DNA from 2 places in the Dorea sp. genome. Region 2 is predicted to be linked to the other one. Evidence: predicted binding sites of a transcription regulator. Region 2 holds the regulator's gene; the other holds the start of a gene.
What was found. Region 2 encodes NrdR, which represses ribonucleotide reductase genes. Its sites were predicted from a motif close to CACAANATNTTGTG; they were not measured.
Positions count from the first base shown of each region.

Region 1: a site for NrdR is predicted at 2,470-2,483, ahead of nrdD (anaerobic ribonucleoside-triphosphate reductase). Genes of this name have one in related genera too.

Region 1 covers NZ_CDRRQK010000005.1:134,328-142,462, reverse strand. The annotation lists partial or broken gene ACWJAF_RS04110 (TetR/AcrR family transcriptional regulator) at 1-10, opposite strand, end outside; gene nrdD (anaerobic ribonucleoside-triphosphate reductase) at 193-2,382, opposite strand; gene ACWJAF_RS04100 (xylulokinase) at 2,751-4,307, opposite strand; gene ACWJAF_RS04095 (zinc-binding dehydrogenase) at 4,573-5,619, shown strand; gene ACWJAF_RS04090 (MFS transporter) at 5,834-7,012, opposite strand; gene ACWJAF_RS04085 (2-hydroxyacid dehydrogenase) at 7,082-8,131, opposite strand.
Region 2 covers NZ_CDRRQK010000031.1:15,647-23,781, reverse strand. The annotation lists gene ACWJAF_RS12260 (aldose 1-epimerase family protein) at 1-232, shown strand, start outside; gene trxA (thioredoxin) at 459-770, shown strand; gene dapB (4-hydroxy-tetrahydrodipicolinate reductase) at 922-1,719, opposite strand; gene ACWJAF_RS12245 (HAD family hydrolase) at 2,081-2,707, shown strand; gene arcC (carbamate kinase) at 2,838-3,767, shown strand; gene ACWJAF_RS12235 (ferredoxin) at 3,944-4,129, shown strand; gene ACWJAF_RS12230 (PRC-barrel domain-containing protein) at 4,398-4,637, shown strand; gene nrdR (transcriptional regulator NrdR) at 4,722-5,171, shown strand; gene ACWJAF_RS12220 (hypothetical protein) at 5,174-5,305, shown strand; gene truA (tRNA pseudouridine(38-40) synthase TruA) at 5,371-6,105, shown strand; gene ACWJAF_RS12210 (exodeoxyribonuclease III) at 6,201-6,953, shown strand; gene ymfI (elongation factor P 5-aminopentanone reductase) at 7,170-7,904, opposite strand; gene ACWJAF_RS12200 (HD domain-containing protein) at 8,070-8,135, shown strand, end outside.

The DNA of each region.
Region 1 (8,135 bases), on a different contig from region 2:
AATATATCACCTCTCTTTAAATATTTTAGTATTTATACTAATAATATCACAGCAAGTGCAAAAAGACAATATAAAAAGAGCCTGACGATTAATCGTCAAGCTCCATTTTTACTTTTGAAAACAATTCCTGTTACAAATACAATTGTGATTTTACACCACAGATTACTCCGCAGCAACGTTGCTCCCACATTTTTACAGATGAAGTACTCTGTCCTTAATCTCCTGTGTACGTCCCTGATTCCAGAACTGTGTTCCGATATATCCACAGGTTCTTCTTGCTACGAACAGTTTATCCTGATTCTGGTTTCCGCAGTTCGGGCACTCCCAGATCAGCTTACCGGATTCATCTTCCTTGATCTGGATCTCCCCATCGTAACCACAGCACTCACAGTAATCGCTCTTCGTATTCAGCTCTGCATACATGATATTGTTGTAAATATACTGCATAACAGAAAGTACTGCCGGAATATTATTCTGCATATTCGGTACTTCGATGTAACTGATTGCCCCACCTGGTGACAGCTTCTGGAAATCAGCTTCGAATTTTAATTTCTTGAATGCATCAATTTCTTCTGATACGTGTACATGGTAACTGTTTGTAATGTAGTTCTTATCTGTTACACCTTTGATGATGCCAAAACGTTTCTGGAGACATTTTGCGAACTTGTATGTGGTAGATTCCATCGGTGTTCCGTATACTGAATAACTGATGTTCTCTGCTTTTTTCCACTCTTCACATTTGTCATTTAACTTCTGCATTACTTTCATTGCAAATGGTCTTGCTTCCGGATCTGTGTGTGATTTGCCAAGCATACGTACACACATCTCATAAAGACCAGCATATCCAAGAGAAATTGTTGAATAACCATCAAATAACAGTTTGTTAATGGTCTCTCCCTTTTTCAGTCTTGCAAGTGCTCCATTCTGCCAGAGGATCGGAGCAACATCTGAGATTGTTCCAAGGAGACGCTCATGTCTGCAGCGCAGTCCTCTGTGGCACAGTTCCAGTCTCTCTTCCAGGATTTCCCAGAATTTATCCATATTTCCTTCTGAAGAACAAGCTACGTCTACCAGGTTGATGGTTACAACACCCTGATTGAAACGTCCGTAGAATTTATGGCTTCCATCTGGATTTCTCTGGCTGTCTTCTACTGTCAGGAATGAACGGCATCCCATGCATGGATATACTTCCCCGTTCTTCATCTCTTTCATGATCTTTGCAGAGATATAGTCCGGAACCATTCGTTTTGCGGTACATTTTGCTGCCAGCTCTGTCAGATGCCAGTATTTGGAATCTTCTGTAATATTATCCTCATCCAACACATAGATCAGTTTCGGGAATGCCGGTGTGATCCATACACCTTTTTCATTCTTAACGCCCTGCATTCTCTGGATCATTACTTCCTCAATGATCATCGCAAGGTCATCACGTGTTCTTCCCTCTTCTACTTCGTCCAGATACATAAACATAGTAACGAATGGTGCCTGGCCGTTACATGTCATCAGTGTGATCAGCTGATACTGGATCGTCTGGATACCGCTCTTTACTTCTTCTCTTAAGCGGCGTTCTGTTACTTTATTGATAATTGTCTCGTCTAAGCTTTCACCACATTCTTCACGCTCTGCAATTACATTTTTGCGGATCTTCTTACGGCTGATATCTACAAACGGTGCCAGGTGTGCCAGTGTAAATGACTGTCCACCGTACTGATTACTTGCTACCTGTGCAACGATCTGTGTCGTTACGTTACATGCCGTAAAGAAGCTATGTGGTTTCTCGATCATAGTTTCGCTGATAACTGTACCATTCTGAAGCATATCCTCAAGATTGATCAGATCACAGTTATGTTCCTTCTGAGCAAAATAATCCGAATCATGGAAATGAATAATTCCAGCCTCATGTGCCTGTACGATATCTGCCGGAAGAAGGATTCGTTTTGAAAGATCCTTACTTACCTCTCCTGCCATGTAATCACGCTGTGTAGAGTTAATTACCGGGTTTTTATTCGAGTTCTCCTGATTGACCTCTTCATTCATGTGATCCAGAAGCGCAAGGATCCCATTATCTGTTGTGTTGGTCTTTCTCATCAGTTCTCTTCTGTAACGGTAGCGCACATACTTCTGTGCAACCTCATAGCCACGCAGCTCCATGATACCAGTCTCCACCATATCCTGAATGTCTTCTACATTGACCGCATGAGTGGACTCCTGTATCTTCCTTGCAACATTATCAGCTACCGCCATAATCTGATACTCATTCATACGATGCAGCTTGTCAACTTCCCTGTTTGCACCTCTGATAGCATTAATGATCTTGTCTAAGTCGAAGGCTACTTCTTCGCCATTTCTCTTAATTACGTTCGTCTTTATTTCAACGTTCATGTTTATCCCTCACTTGTTGTTTTTGCCGATGTAGTATGTGCTCACCCTCAAATACTACTAAATATTGTTTTTTTCAACATCTTTTCGCACAAGATGTTGTGCACATAATATGATACTCTATAACAGGCAAAAAGGAAAGAGGTAATTTTGTTAAAATAAATGTTTGGAATGTGGTGGAAATTTTGGTGATATTTTTTTCGGGAAACAGGTTGCTTTTTTTATTTTATGGCAGATAAAGTGTGGCGCTAAATTAAGAATACTTAACAGTCTTTCCTTTATTATGAAAAAATAGTAATATATTCTTTATGCAATTTTAAAATTGCTGGTATAGATATACAACTCTATCCCAGCAATTTCTTCGTACAATTTTATAATTGATCTACTGTATTTTTCAATGCTTTCAGATCTGTATCCAGATGTTTGTACATTTCCACATAGTATGGATACAATTTATCATATGCTTCTACCCATTCTTCTACAGGTTCTACAATTTCATTTACTTTTATGATCTTCTCTGCTGCCTTGGTAAGTTCCGGAAATACTCCCACCTTATGTCCTACGATCAGAGCATCTCCAACAGGTACATCTCCTGATTTTTCATCCAGCAGATACACCGGAATATTTAACATAGATGCTTTGATCTGACACCAGGTCTTACTCTTTGCACCACCGCCACAGATACGGAGTACTTCCGCACTTGCTCCGGCTTCTTTTACCGTCTCCATTACATGTCTGAGCGCATAAGCCGTTCCTTCAAATACAGAACGGACCAGATCACTTCTCTTCATATCCATGCCCATTCCGATGAACATACCTCTTGCATATTCATTCCAGAGAGGTGCTCTTTCTCCTAACAGATATGGGAAGAAGAATAATCCGCCTGAACCTGGTTTTGACTCCAGCGCCAGTTCATTTAAATATGTATAGATGTTGAGATTATGCTCTTTTGCATAGGCGACTTCTTCTCCTGCCATTTTTTCGATGAACCATTTGAGCGCTGCACCACTTGTCTGGATTGGCGCGTCAAAAATCCATGGCATTCCATCAATTGTACATGGTTTTGTAACGACCGGAATATCCGGAGCACTCTTTACATCACTTCCTACAAATACCAGTGATGTCGTTCCTGAAGACTCTCCAGCCTCACCAAGTCTGCTCATACCTGTTGCATGCATAGATGCCATTGCATCACTACATCCTGCAATAACTGGAACTCCTTCCATCAATCCTGTTAATTCAGCTGCTTCTTCCGTTACAAATCCAATGATCTCATCTACCAGTCTCGGCTTTGGAAGTTTTTCATCCAAATCTACACCAATCACCTCTCCGATCTCTTTGGACCATTCCATTGTACTGATATCCAGACACTGTGTTCTGGTTGCCTGATCGATATCCATGGTCATCTTACCGGTCAGTTTGTAATTTATAAATGAGCTTGCCTGCAGGAAACAGGCTGTTTTTGCATATAATTCCGGTTCATGCTTTTTGAACCAGAGGATTTTATTTGGAAGGAATGCAACTGCAGGCTGCCCACCAACAATTTTTACGAATCTGTCAAATCCAATTGTATCTACTATATAATGTAACTCTTCTGCAGAACGGTTATCCTGATATGTCATTGCATTTCTCAACGGATTACCTTCTGCGTCTACCGGAAGCATGGTTACTGTATGCGAGCTGATAGAGATTCCCCTGATTCTCTTTACGATATCATGTCCTGCCTGCTCGGTAAGACTTCTGAATATATCAACTGTATTACTCCACCATTCATTCGCATCCTGTTCCTGCATATCCGGTCCAGGATTCATGAATTTACTTGGTCTGCTTGCTTCTGCAACAACCGTTCCGTCTTCTCCTAAGATAATTGCTTTTATATTTGTTGTTCCGCAATCCATGCCTAACAAATAATTCTCTACTTTTGCCATCTGAAAACTCCTCCGTTCATCTCTTTCTAACGTTTTCTTTTATTGATACTTTAAAGATAGCAAAATATTTTCTTTCACACAAAAGTATATTTTCCACATTATAACGGAAATTTTATGATTAATTTTGATATTTCTTTCACATTTATATCCATATTCCGCTATTTTGAATATTTTTGCCGTAACAATAAGGCAATATCCCGTTTGAATGTAACCTTATAAAGTCATTATACTGAACTTGTAAAGAAAACGAAAGGAGCTCATTATTATGAAAATGAAAGCAGCATTAATGTACGGACCTAATGATATCCGTGTAGAAGAAACAGAAAAACCAGCATGCCCGAAAGACGGACTTATCTTAAAGATCATGTCTGTAGGTCTTTGTGGTTCTGATATCCGTAACCTGACAACTGATTCCAGAAAAGGGGCTTATCCTTTTATCTATGGACACGAAATCGTAGGTTTCGTAGATGAAATTGGTTCTGAAGAAACAAAATATAAAGTTGGTGACAGATTATTCTTATTCCCTGGTACTTATTGCATGGAATGTGACGAATGTATCAGCGGCCACAGCGAGAACTGTTCCAATACAGCAGTTGCAAAACTTGCAGGAACCGGCGGTTTTGCCCAGTATGTAGCTGTAAGCGGAGAAAAGATCCGCCGCGGCGGTATCTATGAAATCCCGGATGACGTATCTTTCGATGCTGCAAGTCTTGGAGAACCTCTGACATCTGTATTTGCATGTCTTGAAAATGTAAAAGTTGGTTATCCTGATACATTAGTTATCATTGGTGCCGGCCCGATCGGATGCTTCATGGCACAGCTTGCAAAGATCCGTGGTGCTCAGAAAGTTATCATGATCGATATCAATGGTACGCGGCTTGAGATGGCCAAGGACTTTGGTGTTGACATCACAGTTAACAGTTCTGAAGAAGATCCAATTGAAGCAATTAAGAAACTGACTGGTGGAAAAGGCGCAGACAAAGTTATCTCTGCCACTCCTGTAAATGCGACTCAGACACAGAGTATCCACATGGTTAAAAAAGGTGGTCTTGTAGTATTCTTTGGTGGTGTTCCAAAGGGATCTATGACAGAACTTGACTGTAACCTGATCCACTACAATAACATCTGGATCAAGGGACACTTCGGTGCTTCTTACAGTCAGTCCAAACGTGCTTTCCAGCTGGCTATCTCTCCAACATTCCCAACTGAGAAGTTCATTACACATATCCTTCCACTCGATAAGATCAATGAAGGTATCGGCTTAACCAGAAGTGGTGAAGCAATCAAGGTTGTATTACATCCTTGGGACTAATTCATTTTCTTCCATAAATATATATTTTTATTCCCTTCCAACCGGCATATGAATGTTTTTCATTTCTATGCCGGTTTTGATTTGCTGCTTGACTTTATATTGCTTAACACAGAAGACCCCTGACCGGGTTCAGCAATCTCCGGTCAGGGGTCTTCTATTTAATATATTCAATTAGAGGTTAAACTATATGTCATGATCACTATTTTATTACTTTTTAGCCCTGTGAATCCAGTGCCTGTGCATCTGTTGTAGGTGCTTTGATCAGTGCTACAATACCGATTACTACTAATGCTACTGCAGATACGATAAATCTGTTTGCAATGTCATCTCCCAGCATATTAGCAACTGGGTTTACTACGTATGCAGAGATAAAGTTACCTACATTATATGTTGCAGATACGATTGCAATTGCCAGCGATGCCTGTGCTGCAGGTACCATATTGGCTGCAAATGTAACAGCTCCCGGGTTACGGATAGCAAATCCAAATCCTACGACTGCTGCACCAACACAGATAACCGGAAGGCTTGTTGAGAAACCAACCATTGCAGTTCCTGCTGCCATCATAAGGATTGATGCACCGATTGTAAAACGTTTGAATAATTTTACTGTATTACCAAGTACCAGTCCGCCTAAGATACCGATTACCTGCATGATAGAAGCAACAGTTCCTGCTGTACTTGCATCACCGATACCCTTACGATCAATGTACATAGCGATATTTGTATTAAATGTTGCAACGAAGATACCTGTGATCAGACACAGCGCTCCGAAGTAAATCATGCTACCGGAAATTCCGGCTTTTTCGCCAGTTTCTTCTTTCTGTACAACTTCTCCTTTTGGTACAGTCAGTGTTACGATCAGTACGATTGGAATACAGATCAGGAATACAAGGTATCCTCTTTTCCATCCAGCCATTGCTGTCAGCATACCTGAACCTTTTGCAATGATGGTTCCACCAATACTAACAAAGATAGACTGGAATCCCATAACTCTTGATTTTTCGATACCTGTAAAATAATCTGAGATCAAGGATGAACTAACTACTACTACCAGTGAAAGTCCTGCTCCAATGATAATACTTGCTACATAAAGCATCCATAACTGAGAATTCAGAACCTGTGGTACCAGTGCTCCTACCAGCATTAATATTGTACCGATCAAAGCAATGTCACGTTTTGTGATCTTCGATTCAAATGCAGGTTCGATCAACATCATAGGAAGTGTTGTCAGGTTGATAAGTGTCAGTACGATCTGAATAGCTGAGTCGCTTGCATCCGGGAAGAATTTTCCTACTTCTGCAAGAATCGGGGACAGCGCGCTATTACATGCCATTGTCAGGGACATTACAAGCAGACCCGCTGCAATGACCTTTTTGCTTTTTGTTGTTTCCATCTTATATCTCCTTTAGAATTTATTTCCCGATGCAGCCCATGGGCACTGATGGCCACACCGGGTATTTTCCTATCTTCTCCAAATATATTTTCTGTCTTCACCTTTCAGATAAGCCAGCACTTCCTGTGACATCATCTCACCTGACCAGTTATCTACATCTGTGGTAAGACCGGCCATGTGTGGTGTACATACTACATTTCTCATCTTTAATAATGGGTGATTTGCCGGTACTGGTTCCTGCCAGTATACATCAATTGCTGCTCCGGCAATCGTTCCATTCTGAAGCGCCTCTACAAAATCTTTCTGATCGATAACTGCGGCTCTTGCCGTATTGATTAAGATTGCAGTTGGTTTCATCTTAGAGAACCAGTCTTTATTAACCATTCCCTTTGTAGAATCAAGTACCGGGAGATGGATACTGACCATATCACTCTCACTGAGCATCGTATCAAGATCAACTGCTCTTGCTCCGTCTACCTCAATCTTCTCAGCAGGCATGTATGGATCGTATGCCAGAATTTCCATTCCGAACGCTTTTGCACGTACTGCAACTTCTCTTCCGATTGCACCGTATCCTGCGATACCTAATTTCTTGCCATATAATTCGAATCCAATACCATAATCTGTAAATGGATGTTTCTCATCTAATGGTCCGAATGTTACATTCTTTACATCCGGTACATTGTAAATGTCTTCTACCGGATCACCAGTATGCTCCCCTTTTGAAAGACCTGTACAGCTTAAAGTAAGCTTTCTTGCAACTGCAATCATCAGACCGATATTGAATTCTGCAACTGCTACTCTGTTTCTTCCTGGTGTGTAAGATAACTGAAGTCCGGCTGCTTTAATTGCTTCATTATCAACGGTAACCGGTGTTCCTTTTGCAACACCAATGAATTTCATTCCTGACTCTACCCATGTATTGATTGTGTCAGCTTTAGCGTTCTCATCACCGAGAACAACGATTTCATAACCTTTACATTCCTCACGGACCATTTCCTCTGTAACATTTCCCTTACCGTGTTTTAACTCTCCGGCAATCGTAATATCACAATATTCTTCGATCTCCTGTCTTCTCTTTTCAGGAAGTTGTGTACATAATACAAGTTTCTTTTTCATGATC
Region 2 (8,135 bases):
AGTGGCATTATTAGATCCACAGAAGAAAGAATATCTGGCAGTTGAATTCGACGCACCGCTTGCAGGAATCTGGTCACCACCGAAAAAACAGGCCCCATTCGTATGCATTGAGCCATGGTATGGACGCTGCGACAGCGAAGTGTTCGATGGAGAATTAAAAGACCGTGACTGGGAAAATACACTGGAAGCAGGGGAAGAATTTGCAGTGTCTTATAAGATAACGGTAGCATAAGATAAAGAATGGCAGAGTTTTAATTACCTTGCATTCGAAGGAAGGTCCAGGTGACAGGTTCTATGTATGGTATGTCATAAGTAAATGATTATCAGAAAAAGTAGATATTATTGAATAATTTTTTCATAATATTTTATAGAAAAGATATAGATAAATTTAAAAAAGTGGGTATAATAAACGTGTAGATACACAATAACAATGTTCTTACGAAAGAGAGGAAATAGATATGGCAGTAGTACATTTGTCAAAAGATAATTTTAATGAAGAAGTATTAGAATCAAAAGTACCGGTACTGGTAGACTTCTGGGCAACATGGTGCGGACCATGCCAGACAATGGGACCGCTGGTAGAAGAAATCGCAGAAGAACGCACAGACGTGAAAGTATGCAAACTGGACGTAGACCAGGAACCAGAACTTGCAAGACAGTATCGTGTAATGTCCATCCCAACATTCCTGGTATTCAAGGATGGGGAAGTGGCTAAGCGTGATATGGGAGTGATGTCGAAAGAGGAGTTAGAAGGGCTTTTAGCTGTTTAATACACTAGTTCATGGTGGCCTCCCGGTCCATGAGAAAGCGCTGGTATCCTATTTGCTGCTAGATGTCACGATGCAAACAGGATACCAGATCTTATACCAAGGCATACGCAAGGACCGGGAATCCAACCCAAATTAATGTATTAAACAGCAATTACAAATTTAATACATCTTTGATGGAATAGAACCCAGGCCCTTTATCAGCTAAATAAGCAGCACAGTCACAAGCCCCTCTTGCAAAGCATTCCCAGTTATAAGAATGATGTGTAATCTCCAGACGTTCCCCCATGCCTCCGAAGAATACGGTATGGCTGCTTGGAATATTGCCGGCGCGCAGTGAATGATAGCCGATGGTTCCTGGCTTGCGAGGGGATTCACCTTCGCGGCCATAGACAGCAATTTCATCTAATTCTTTGCCAAGTGCATGAGCCATGATCTCGCCCATCTCTTTTGAAGTTCCACTTGGGGCATCTTTTTTCCACTGGTCATGCATTTCCAGAATCTCGATGTCGATCTCATCTTTTAATGTTGTGGTTACAAGTTCCAGAAGTTTGTTCATGATATTTACAAGCTTGGAAGTGTTGGCGGCATAAAGCATTGGAATCTCTTTTCCGGCAGCTTCAAAACGTTTCATTTCTTCGGCCGAAAAACCGGTAGATCCACATACAAGTGCTTTTTTATGTGCGATAGCAAGGTCAAGTACCCCCATCGCCATTTCTTTTGTAGAAAAATCAATGATCACATCACAGGAATCGATGACGCTTGCAAGATCATCAACTACAGGAACGCCGAGCTCAGTGCCTGTCATGGCAACGGTCCCCAGATCCTTGCCGATATAATCCCGTCCTTTTGGTGCAACTCCGGCAACCAGTTCCATGTCGTCACGGCTGGCAGCAACCTGAGTAATCAGTTTTCCCATTTTCCCCCTTGGTCCGATTACAATAACTTTCATAATGAAATTCTCCTTTCGTAAAGCATACCTGTAAATGAGGATGCAAATGTTACAGTTTGCCGGGTGTACGTGAACTGTAACGTATATTGATTTCAGTATAGCACAGAAAGAAACGTTGTTGTTAACAGGAAGAACGTTTATATGTTTTTTTATTGTATAGAGAAAAAGTTTTGGAATCAGAAAATTACTGGTTAATGGCAGGTGGTTTGCATAACGTGTGAACAGTGTCATGAATGAGTTATAATGATCGGCTTGTAGAGGACAGGGTGAATATAGTATACTGAGTGTATCTTACAAAAAAGGATTTTGTTGACACACTCTAAAAGAACAATGACGAGAAAAATATACGATGGAGGAAAACATGAAAGGAATTATATTTGACGTAGACGGAACTTTGTGGGATTCGACAGCTGTAGCAGCAGTTTCGTGGAATAAAGTGATTAAAGATGAAGGAATTGAGTATAAAGAACTGGACGAATTTGATCTGAAAAAAGAATTCGGAAAACCAATGGAAGCGATCGGAAAAAGCCTGTTCCCGGATATGCCGGAAGATGAGATGATGGCACTTCTGGTAAAAATGCTGAAATATGAAAATGAACTGGTTGCGACAGGTCCGTGTGTGATTTTTGACGGAGTAAAGGAGACAATTAAAAAGTTAAGTGAAAAATATCCACTCTATATCGTAAGTAACTGCCAGGACGGATATATTGAAGCATTTTTACAGAATTCAAAACTCGGAGAATACTTTAAGGACTTTACCTGCCCGGCTTATACAGGAAAATTAAAAGGAGAAAACATCCGTATCATCATGGAAAGAAACGGACTGGATGAAGCCGTGTACGTGGGAGATACGCAGGGAGATGCCAATGCGTGCAGGGAAGCAGGTATCCCGATGATCTTTGCATCATATGGTTTTGGTGAAGTAGAAGGTGAATATACATCTATACAGAAGTTTGAACAGCTTTTGAATATAGAATTATTTTCATAGCAGAATATTTGAAAAATTTTCTGTATATTCAAGAGATAAAATGAAAAAGCATTGCATTTTATATAGAAAAATACTATAATTTTCTTATATTATTTCGTAGAAAAATACTAGAAAAGCAGAGGTATAGATTATGAAAAAAAGAGTTGTAGTTGCATTAGGACACAGAGCACTTGGTACAACATTACCAGAACAGAAAGAAGCAGTAAAGAAGACAGCAAAAGTGATCGGTGATCTGATTGAAAAAGGTTATCAGGTTGCAATCACACACAGTAACGCACCTCAGGTTGGTATGATCCATACAGCGATGAATGAATTTGCCAAACAGCATGAAGATTACACAGCAGCACCAATGTCTGTATGTTCTGCTATGAGTCAGGGATATATCGGATATGACCTTCAGAATGCGATTCGTGAAGAACTGATGGATCGTGGAATTTACAGAACTGTCAGCACAATCCTGACTCAGGTAATCGTAGATCCATACGACGAGGCATTTTATACACCGACAAAAGTTCTCGGACGTTACATGGATGCTGAGGAAGCAAGTGCAGAGCGTAAAAAAGGTAATTACGTAGTAGAAGAGCCTGGAAAAGGATTCCGTCGTATCGTATCAGCGCCAAATCCGGTCAGCATCGTAGAGATTGATGCAATCAAAGCATTACTGGATGCAGATCAGGTTGTCATTGCCTGCGGTGGTGGTGGAATTCCTGTTCTGGAACAGGATCACCGTCTGAAAGGTGCAAGTGCAGTTATTGAAAAAGATTTAACTGCAGGAAAGATGGCAGAAGAAACAGATGCTGATGAGTTAATTATTCTGACAAGTGTTGAAAAAGTTAAGATCAACATGGACAGACCGGAAGAAGAAGAGCTTGGTGAGATCAGTGTTACACAGGCAAAAGAATATATGGAAGAAGGACACTTTGGAAAATATAACATGTATCCAAAGTTCAGAGCCGCAGTAGAATTCCTGGAAAAGAGAGAAGGAAGAAGTGCCCTTATTACATCATTCGATAAACTGGACGATGCAATCAAAGGAAAAACCGGTACAATAATCAAATAAGAATGGATATATTTATCGGATAAAAAAGAGCAGACATCAATATGCAACCATAATTCCGAGTCGGAAAAACAGAATATTTTTGAAAAAATGAGACATACTGTTGTAGAAGTTTAAACTGCCGCTGACGATAAGTCGGGAAAATGTGTGCAGTCTGGTTATACAAGGAGGAATGTTTCATGAAAGCAAAAGTAGTAGATGGATGTATATCGTGTGGAGCATGCGTTGCAACATGTCCGGAGGTGTTCCGGTTTGATGAAGATGGTGTGGCAGAGGCTTATGCAAAAGTTACACCGGAACATGAAAGTGCGGCAATCGAGGCAAAGGAAGAATGTCCGGTGGCTGTGATCGTAATTGAAGATTAGAAATAAGAAGAGTCTGTATATTTATGGCAGAGATGTCGTGAATATACAGACTTTTTATACCAAAGTATGCAAGAGAAGTTGCCAGTGGCAAGTTCTTTGTATTGCCATGCATTCGTAAGGAAGTAATAATATCAGATCAGATAAAAAAGCATAAAATAGTATAAAACAGCAGAGTTTATGAAAATATAGGGTTCAATATATACTTATGTGAAAAGAGCTGTTAAGGGGATATAGTATCAGAAATGGAGGCTGTAAAGATATGTCCAGAATCCGGTTGTGTGAGCTTGAGAAAAAAGAAGTGATCAACTGTTGTGACTGCAAAAAGCTTGGTTATATTAATGATCTGATCATAGATGACTGTAAAGGATGTATAGAAGCACTTGTCGTTCCAGAAGGAGGAAAGTGGTGCAGCTTTTTTGGAGATGGTAAGGAGTATGTCATACCATTTTCATGTATAAAAAGAATCGGCCCGGATCTGATCCTGGTGGAAATTCACGAAGAAAAATAAGGGAATGTGTTTGACTTCTGTTTTGGGAAAAGATATACTATATTTAATGAATGAGAGTTTGAAGGACAGAAAGGAACGATTCATATGAAGTGCCCATATTGTAATAATCCGGATACCAGAGTTATCGATTCCAGACCTGCAGAAGACGGCAGCTGTATAAGACGCCGCCGTTCCTGTGATATATGTGGGAAGCGTTTTACAACGTATGAAAAAGTTGAGACGATTCCTCTGACAGTGATCAAAAAAGATAATACCAGAGAACAGTATGACCGTAGAAAAGTGGAAAATGGTGTGGTTCGTGCATGCTATAAACGACCGGTTGCTACGGCAGATATACAGAAAGTAGTTGACCGGATTGAGACAAAAGTATTCAGTCTGGAAGAAAAAGAAATCCCAAGCAGTGCGATCGGGGAAGCTGTGATGGATGAGCTGAAAGCACTGGACGAAGTGGCTTATGTCAGATTCGCATCTGTCTACAGAGAATTTAAAGATGTAAGCACATTTATGGATGAATTAAAAAAGATATTAGAATAAGAATGAATTGCGAACAGGAAGATAACGTGATAGAATATAACGGAGAAGCGAAAAAATTATTTGCTTCTCCGTTTTTCAATTGCCATGCATTCGTAAGGAGCTGCCAGTGGCAGGTTCTATGTATTGCCATGTAGTTGACAGAAATTATAAGAAAAGTTAAAGGGAATTAATAAGATAGAGCAGATTGGGTGAAAAAAGTATGAGAACATATAAGCTAACCATTTCCTATGATGGGAGCAGATATCAGGGATGGCAGAGACAGGCGACTACGGATAATACAATTCAGTATATTCTGGAGCTTAGTATCAGTAAATTAGTCGGATACCGTGTGCACATAGACGGATCCGGGAGAACAGATGCAGGTGTACATGCCCGTGGACAGGTCGCAAGTGTAAAGCTTTCAAAGTTATATGATACAAAAGAATTAAAAGATTCATTGAACAGATACCTTCCGGAGGATATCCGCATTATGAAGGTAGAACTTGCAAAGAATGGATTTCATGCAAGAAAAAGCGCAAAGGGAAAAAAATACGAGTATTATATCGACTGCCGTGAAAAACCAGATGTTTTTTCAAGAAGATATTGCTATCATTATCCGGAAAAGCTTGATATTGAAGCCATGCGTGATGCAACAAAATATCTGATCGGACCAAAGAATTTTACAAGCTTTACCGATGATAAAGAGTGTAAAGATCCGGTGCGTAAGATTGTTAATATCAAGATTGTAAGCAGTGGAGATAAAGTAAGAATTACTTATTATGGAACAGGTTTCCTGTATCATATGGTAAGAATTCTGACCGGAACACTTCTCGAAATCGGAGCAGGTAAGAGAGATGCATCTATGCTTCCAGTTGTAATAGCAGCAGAAGACAGAAGCCTTGCGGGATTTTTAGCACCGGCGAGAGGATTGTTCTTAAGAAAAGTATATTATTAATATGATGTATTCGAGGATTGTGAAAATGCGTGGCAATGGAGCAATCCGGGTACCTCATTAATATTTCTGGATAAAAACTAACAGGGAGGAACTGTATGAAATTTATATCATGGAATGTCAATGGAATCCGTGCGTGCGCGCAGAAAGGATTTATGGATGTTTTTAATGAACTGGATGCTGATATTTTCTGTATTCAGGAATCAAAGATGCAGGCTGGACAGTTGGAACTGGATACGCCGGGATATCATCAATATTGGAATTATGCAGAGAAAAAAGGATATTCAGGAACAGCGATTTTTACCAGACAGGAACCAATCAGTGTAAGTTACGGACTTGGAATCGAAGAACATGATAAAGAAGGACGCGTGATCACACTGGAATTTGAAGACTTTTACTTTATAACAGTGTATACACCGAATTCACAGAGTGAACTTGCACGTCTGGATTACCGTATGCAGTGGGAAGATGCATTTCTTGCTTACCTGAAAAAGCTGGAAGAGAAGAAACCAGTCATTTTCTGCGGTGATCTTAATGTTGCACATAAAGAAATCGACCTGAAAAATCCAAAGACCAATCGTAAGAATGCAGGCTTCACAGATGAAGAAAGAGGAAAATTCACAGATCTTCTGAATGCAGGCTTCATCGATACCTTCCGTTATTTCTATCCAGACCAGGAAGGCATCTACTCATGGTGGTCCTACAGATTCAGCGCAAGAAAGAAAAACGCAGGCTGGCGTATCGACTACTTCTGCGTCTCCGAAAGCCTGAAACCCCGCTTAAAAGACGCCAAAATCCACACCGAAATCCTGGGCTCCGACCACTGCCCAGTAGAACTCGACATAGAATAATTAAAACTAAAAAGCGAAATCAAGTCAGCTAGAGTGTGTCTGAAAAAACTCAAAGCAAGTACCAGCTGTTGCACAAAAAAATAAAACAGAAAAGAGAAGTATATTATATAAATAAGATGACATTGACCGAAGGGAGCGGCACCGTTTTATATAATATACTTCTCTTTTCGTCCTGATATTCTTACCACAACAGCGTCCGGGACAAAGAGGGAGATTTTACAAAAATCCCCCATCAACCCCAATAATCTGCCCCGTCATATAATCCGGCGCATGCACAATATTCCACACCATCTGTGCAATTTCTTCCGGAGTTCCATATCTTCCGGCTGGAATATCTTCTTCAAGAGCCTTGCGCTCTTCCTCCGTAAGCTGACTGTTCATAGAGGTATCAATTACACCACAGGCGATCGCATTAACCTGAACGTTGCTTGGAGCAAGTTCTTTCGCAAGAGCTTTTGTGAACCCATTGATTCCGGACTTGGATGCGGAATAAGCAACTTCACAGGATGCACCAGAAGTTCCCCACATAGAGGAAATGTTGATAATCTTTCCAGAACGCTTGGATACCATCGGTGGAATGGCCTGTCTGCAGCAGTAAAATGCAGAGGAAAGATTTGTCTGGATGATGCGGTTCCAGTCTTCGTCTGTCATATCTGTCAGAAGATTAATATACGAGATGCCAGCATTGTTGACCAGAACATCCAGATGTGTGCATTCTTCATAGATTCTTTCATAGATTTCATTAACTTTTCTGGAGTCACCGACGTTGCCGGGTACAAGCGTACATGGTGTGTGATATTTTTCTTTGATTTCCTGTTTGACCCTTCTTAATTCTTCCATAGAAGTAGAGCAGTTCAAAAATGTTTGATAACCACGTGATGCAAACAAAAGTGCGATGCTTTTTCCGATTCCTCTGGAAGCACCAGTAATAAAAATTGTTTTCTGATTCATGTTATATCTCCCCTGACGATATTTTTTAAATAACTTTATTTCTCTATTATATACTGAAATGATTGTCATTTAAAGTCTCAGGTGATATTATTTATGTATCAAATTAACGCAGCCGGATAAAAATCGGCTTCAGAGAGATCATTTGCGATAAAGAGAGGTACCATTATGATTAATAAGGCAATTGAATTTGCCACGAGAGCACATGCAGGACAGTTCAGGAAAGGAACCAAG